Regions from separate parts of the Devosia sp. MC521 genome, predicted to be linked through region 1. Evidence: riboswitches for the same ligand, from Rfam matches in the RefSeq annotation. Region 1 holds a riboswitch; the other holds the start of a gene.
What was found. Region 1 has a riboswitch for ZMP and ZTP ahead of glyA (serine hydroxymethyltransferase). Riboswitches for the same ligand answer to the same signal wherever they lie in the genome.

Region 1 (3,401 bases):
GCTCGACAGGTTGTAAGGCTCCGCTCCGGCGGGGCCTTTTTGCTTTTTGGTGGCAGGGTGCCGGTTGCTGGGGCCAAGACAGCAAACAAAGCGGAGAAGGGGTGTCTGGTGGTCAGCGCCCCATGTTACCGAACTCGCAACTGTGCTAAAATGACGATAGAGCGCTGTTTTTGGAGGCCAATATGGAAGGCGAGGTGTTTTTCGAGTTCGTTCAGCTTGGTCAGCAGATGCGCGTTGCCGCCATTGACGTCGACAGTGGCACTGAGGTGATCGTCATCGCTCCGGTCAATACGGCGCGCGGTCATATGCAGCAACTTGCCCTAGCAAAACTCCGTAAAAAGCTGGCCCAGACCCAGCCTACGCCGCCTCCCGGCACATTGGGCAAATACGCTTAGCTTTAAGGACTAAGGCTTCTTCCCATTGAGTAGGTCAAAGATGCCTGTAGGTGGCCCATCGTCTTGCGTGCTGGCAGGCGTCGGGCGGAACAAGGCGTTGAGGATCAAGCCGCGTTCCTCTTTGGTAATCTCACTCTTCACATCCTTCACTAAGCCTAGATAGGTCATTGTCATTACTTCTCGATAACTGGCGTCGTCGGCTATAGCGCGATTGATCAGAAACACGCGGCTTACTTGCTTGCGTATCCACGCATAGCCCAAAGTCGGAATGAGGAGAGCGGCAACCAAGCCGAACGGGATGGAGCTTCCCGATTGGCTTACTACTTTAAGTTCTGGCCAAAGCTGCCAGACCAATAGGGCCGCAAGGGGCAGAGCTGCGCCGACCAACCAAAAGAAAAGTGATAGGAACTTCCGACTAGTCTTTTCAGCCGATGCTGCCTTGTTCTTCCAAAAAGTTGCAGGTGTGTCGACGCTAAGCTTCGTGTGGTAGGCCTCGTGAAGTGCCGAGATTTCGACTTTTTGCTCGCCAATCCAATTCACTAGTTCTTTTTGTTGGGCAGCTATGCCAGTTGATGCGGCTTTTTTTGCGGCTTCAATGTCGCTTACGAGTTCGCCGAAACGGTTTCCGATGTCCAATAAGTAGAGGTCTTGCTGGTTGAATGCGTTAGGAATGCTGTCGAGCGTGAGGCTGCTGTAAAGTTGGATTTCAACAGCGGTATTGGCGCTAGCGAGTTCGTCTTTTTCGGGTAGCCATTTTTTTGCTGTTAGAGCTTCGAGGGCTAGTAGAATCCCCAGAGGAGCGGCGTGGATAAGTTCCTTGATGGTTTTTCCAAAATGGCCATGAAGTACAGCAATTTGACGAGTGCGGACTTGCTCATCTAATATTTTGGGAAGGTCGGTCTCGCTTGCTCCTCCGATAGCGCTGTAAAACCTGTGATAAGCGGAAAAAAGAGTTTCGTACCGGAGGAGGGTATCGCCGGCTAAGGGCGACATTTGGTGCAATTTGCGGACACGCGCGTGAAGCGCATTCCATAACTCCAGCTCTCGCTCAATCCATTGGCGGGGGGAAGTCCAATGTAGAAAGCTGTCGTTCGAGTTATCTGCATGAGGAGGCGGGGCATCCTGAACGTGTTCGGCGTTGTCAATCATCACTGGTGTGCTCCCTAGCTACTGTCATTTAAGGATCTTCATCGCTGTGGGGCAAGATGCTGCTCTGCACATTCATCCCTCTTCCCCTTCGCCCCATTTTGCGGCATAACGCTCTGGTTCGTGCGACTGGCGAGTAAAGATGGGGAACCATCGGGGAGCGCGGACCTTGTTGAGCCGCTCGCCTGGGCACCCATTCGCAAATAGGGGAGCCCTATGGACCCTTTGCACATCGTCCGGCCTTGGAATCGCGCGCTTTCGCGTGATAAAGCCATCGCCAATTCGTCCACTTCGAACTCTTGCGAGGGAACCCTCCGATGAGCGCTGCAAATCTGTTTCCAAACTTCTTCACCAATTCCGTTGCCGAGACCGATCCGGAACTCGCCGCAGCAATGGGTCAGGAACTCGGACGTCAACAGCATGAAATCGAACTGATCGCGTCCGAGAACATTGTCTCGCGCGCTGTGCTCGAAGCACAGGGTTCGGTTCTGACCAACAAGTATGCCGAAGGCTATCCGGGCAAGCGCTACTACGGCGGCTGCGAATATGTGGACGTGGCGGAAAGCCTTGCCATCGAACGCGCAAAGCAACTGTTCGGTGTTGAATACGCCAACGTTCAGCCGAACTCCGGTTCGCAGGCGAACCAGGGCGTCTATCAGGCGCTGGTACAGCCAGGCGATACTATTCTGGGCATGTCGCTCGACGCTGGTGGTCACCTGACCCACGGCGCCAAGCCAAACCAGTCTGGCAAGTGGTTCAACGCTATTCAGTACGGCCTGCGTCAGCAGGACGGCTATGTAGACATGGATCAGGTGCGTTCGCTGGCTCGAGAGCACAAGCCAAAGATGATTGTCGCAGGCTTCTCGGCCTATTCGCGCGTCATGGACTGGGCTGAATTCCGCGCAATCGCTGACGAAGTCGGCGCGCTGCTTTTCGTCGATATGGCGCACGTTGCAGGCCTCGTGGCCGGTGGCCAGTACCCAAGCCCATTCCCACATGCGCACGTCGCGACCACCACCACCCACAAGACCCTGCGCGGCCCACGCGGTGGTCTGATCCTGACCAATGACGAAGCGATCGCGAAGAAGATCAATTCGGCCATTTTCCCAGGCATTCAGGGCGGCCCGCTGATGCATGTGATTGCTGGTAAGGCAGTTGCGTTCAAGGAAGCTCTGCAGCCTGAATTCAAGCAGTACGCGGCGCAAGTTGTTGCTAACGCTAAGGTGCTCGCTGATACCCTCGTAAAGGGTGGTGTTGAGATCGTCTCCGGCGGTACGGACAACCACTTGATGCTGGTTGACCTTCGTCCGAAGGGCCTGACCGGTAAGGCAACAGAAGCTGCCCTCGGCCGTGCTTACATCACCTGCAATAAGAACGCTGTGCCGTTCGATCCTGAAAAGCCAGCGATCACCTCCGGTATTCGTCTCGGCACTCCAGCGGGCACGACCCGTGGTTTTGGCGAGGCTGAATTCCGCGAAGTTGGTGAGCTCATTATCGAAGTTCTCGATGGTCTCAAGACCAACGGCGAAGACAACAACGGCGCTGTAGAAGCGGCTGTGCGCGAGAAGGTGAAAGCCCTGACCGCACGCTTCCCGATCTACAGCTAATAGAGGTTACGGCCCATGCGCTGCCCCTATTGCAGCAATGACGACACGCAGGTGAAGGATAGCCGCCCGACGGAAGATTCGGGCGCTATTCGGCGTCGCCGCGTGTGCAACGCTTGCGGGGGGCGTTTTACGACCTTCGAGCGCGTGCAGCTTCGTGACCTAACTGTCGTGAAAAAGAGCGGACGAAAAGTCCCGTTTGATCGGGATAAACTCGCCCGCTCTGTTAACACGGCCTTGCGTAAGCGCGCTGTAG
Region 2 (3,401 bases), 1.5 Mb from region 1:
TAATCTTTCGGGCGGCAACCAGCAGAAGGTTGTGCTGTCCAAATGGCTGTTCGCCAATCCAGACGTGTTGATTTTGGATGAGCCGACCCGCGGCATCGACGTGGGCGCGAAATATGAAATCTACACCATTATCAACCAGCTGGCGTCACAGGGGAAAGCTATCCTCGTGATTTCTTCGGAAATGCCCGAACTGCTGGGGCTCACGGACCGCCTCTACGTGATGAATGAAGGCCGCATCGTTGGCGAAATGCCGACCAGCGAAGCCAGCCAAGAAAAGATCATGCGCTCTATCGTGCGCGCCGAAGGAAAAGCATCATGACCACAGACACCGCACCAACTGGAGCTGCAGCGCCTGCACAGGGCCAAGAGCTGACCCTCGTCGGAGCATTGAAGGCCAATATGCGGGATTACGGCCTGCTGCTGGCGCTGATCCTGATCATGCTTTTCTTCCAATATTTCACCAATGGCGTGCTGTTTAAGCCGGTGAATTTGACCAATATTATCCTCCAGAACAGCTATATCATCGTGATGGCGCTTGGCATGTTGCTGGTGATCGTCGCAGGCCATATCGATCTTTCGGTCGGCTCAGTCTCAGGTTTTGTCGGGGCTTTGGCGGCGATGCTGATGGTGGGATGGAAGTTCCCGCCAGAGTTGGCATTCCTTGCGAACCCGATTGTGGCCGGGGCGATCTGTCTGGTCGTGGGCGCCGCTATCGGCGCGGCACAGGGCTATATTATTGCCTATCACCGCGTTCCGGCATTTATCGTGACGCTGGCGGGCATGCTGATCTTTAAGGGCCTGTCGCTGGCCATTCTCGCGGGTAAGTCGGTTGGTCCGTTCCCTGCAGAATTCCAGATGCTGTCGGCCGGTTTTATCCCTGATCTTATCGGCCCTTTGACCACGCCATTTATCGCCGAGAACGGTAAGCCGGTTGTGCTGCACACCACCACTATGGTGATCGCGATCGTGGCGATTGTGGCGATGATGTTCTTCAGCCTGCGTACGCGGTCGCGTCGCATTGCGCGCGGCTATGTGGTTGAACCCTTTAGCCTCTTCATCATCAAGAATGTTGTGATCGCGGCGCTGGTGCTGTTCTTCGCCTATATGCTGGCGTCCTATCGCGGCCTGCCAAACGTGCTCGTCGTTATGGGTATCCTGATCGCGGGCTTTGTATTCCTGACCAAGAAGTTGACCTTTGGTCGTCGCATTTATGCGATTGGCGGCAACCTCAAGGCCGCAGCGCTTTCGGGCATCAAGACCGAACGCACCACCTTTTACATCTTTGCAATCATGGGGGCTTTGGCGGCTCTGGCCGGCATGATCTATGCCGCGCGTCTCAATTCGGCGACGCCGAAGGCGGGGCAGGGGCTGGAGCTCGACGTGATCGCGGCGGTGTTCATCGGGGGCGCTTCGGCGCTGGGCGGTGTCGGTCAGGTGGCGGGCGCGGTGATCGGTGCCTTCATCATGGGTGTGATGAATAACGGCATGTCGATCATGGGCGTGAACATCGATTGGCAGCAGATGATCAAGGGCGTCGTGCTGCTCGCAGCGGTGTTCTTCGATCTCTACAACAAGAATCGCTCGGCCTGATTTTAGCTGGCGGCGAAGCGTTAGAAACCGGGGCGAGAGTCCCGGTTTTTTGTTGAGTTTTTGGTTGTGGCGTCCATTGGCCCCGATGTGGCTTTTGGCTGGCACTTTTGGGCACGCGGATGGGCGGCAAGTGGGCGCAAAAAGGGCCTCGCGTGGCATGCGCTCATGCCGAAAGATGAGCGATTGCAAGCTCGTTTCGGGCGTGCCTTTGAGGAGGGGTAATGGGCGCTGGTGTTGTTGCAGTGGCGCGGGGACCAGAATAGGGGCTGCAGGGAGCGAGGGGATAGGTTGGTATCGCCGAGAGTGGCGATGCGCGACGGACGCACAGGCAGTTTTTGTTTGCAGAGTGGTTGGGATGGTGCAACTCTGAAGCCGTTGCGTGACTGGCGAAACGATGGAGCACCATCAGGGAGCGCGACCGGGAAACGCCGTTCGCCTGGGCAAATCTTTGGAGGAGGATTTGCCATGCATGTCACTATGCTCATTTACCCCGGACTGACCCAGCTCGATCTGACTGGACCATTTGAAGTTTTTGCACGCGTTCCGGGCGTCACCATTGATCTCGTTTGGAAAGATTTGGAGCCGCTGCGGTGCGGCTCTGGACTGACGCTGACGCCGACCGCGATTTTCGCCGATTGCCAGCGCACCGATGTGTTGTTCGTGCCCGGCGGGCCGGGACAATTGGCGCTGATGGATGACGATACGGTGTTGGCGTTTCTGCGCGAGCGCGCGGAGACAGCGCAATATGTCACCTCGGTTTGCACGGGGTCATTGGTCTTGGCGGCGGCCGGCCTGCTCGCGGGCTATCGACCAACGTGCCATTGGCTGTCACTGGATCAGCTGGCGCTGATGGGCGCTGAGCCGGTGGCGGAGCGTGTCGTGAGTGACCGCAATCGCATTACCGGCGCGGGTGTAACATCGGGGATCGACTTCGCTCTGGCGTTTGTGGCGCGGGTTTTTGGCGAGGACCGCGCGCGCATTATCCAACTCGGCATGGAATATGATCCCGCGCCGCCCTTGTCCGGAGGTTCGCCAAAGACAGCGCGGAGAGCGGACGTAGAGGCGATCATTGAAGGCGCGGGGCCATTTCAGCAGAGACGCGAAGAGGCCGCGCGCAAAGCCGGGGCGCGGCTTGGGGCGCGTTAGTGTTGGTTTTGCGGGAGGCCGTCGGTGATGTCGTAGTAGTCGCCTTTTTCGGCGGTGAAGATGTGTTGCGCCAATTTGGTGTGGGTGGGGCCGTCGAAGGCACCCATGAAGATGCCGATCCAATCGAGATGGACGGGATCAAAGAACAGGGCTGAACCGCAGGTGCCGCAAAAGCCGCGACGGACTTTTTCCGAGGAGTGATACCAGCGCAAATTCTCCTCGCCCGTCACGCTGAGGGCGGATTTGGGCACATCGGTTCCTGCCTCAAAATGCCCTGTCTGCTTGCGGCACTGAATGCAGTGGCAGGCGGTGGGCGGGGCGAGGGGCGCTGAGACTGAAAACTGGATAGCGCCGCAGAGGCAGGAGCCTTTGTGCATGATTTCCCCCTAGGGCTGGACCGTCTGGAAGGTGACGGCGCCCTTGTTCAAAAAGGCTCCTACACTGAAGAGGTGCGGTGCGATTGGGTTGGGTAGGCGCAGATTATCGATGTTGGGAAAGCGTTTGTCGCTATCGTCAAAGGCGCGGTCGATCTGGCTGATGAGGCAGATGATGGCGCTGTGATCTTGCGCTGCGGTTTTGAGTTTTTCCAATTGCGTGCCCAGATCGGGCTTGCTGCGCTGGTGATCAAGGGCCTGCATATAGTCGATGAGGATAAACGAAGGGCG

Region 2: another riboswitch for ZMP and ZTP. It lies ahead of H4N61_RS13280 (DJ-1/PfpI family protein); the one in region 1 lies ahead of glyA (serine hydroxymethyltransferase).

Annotation. Positions count from the first base shown of each region.
Region 1 is NZ_CP059902.1:1,261,183-1,264,583, forward strand. It holds gene H4N61_RS05940 (hypothetical protein) at 183-395, shown strand; gene H4N61_RS05945 (DUF6161 domain-containing protein) at 405-1,544, opposite strand; ZMP/ZTP riboswitch at 1,657-1,739, shown strand; gene glyA (serine hydroxymethyltransferase) at 1,859-3,148, shown strand; gene nrdR (transcriptional regulator NrdR) at 3,164-3,401, shown strand, end outside.
Region 2 is NZ_CP059902.1:2,765,030-2,768,430, reverse strand. It holds gene mmsA (multiple monosaccharide ABC transporter ATP-binding protein) at 1-319, shown strand, start outside; gene mmsB (multiple monosaccharide ABC transporter permease) at 316-1,590, shown strand; ZMP/ZTP riboswitch at 1,960-2,039, shown strand; gene H4N61_RS13280 (DJ-1/PfpI family protein) at 2,056-2,736, shown strand; gene H4N61_RS13275 (GFA family protein) at 2,733-3,113, opposite strand; gene H4N61_RS13270 (DNA helicase) at 3,123-3,401, opposite strand, start outside.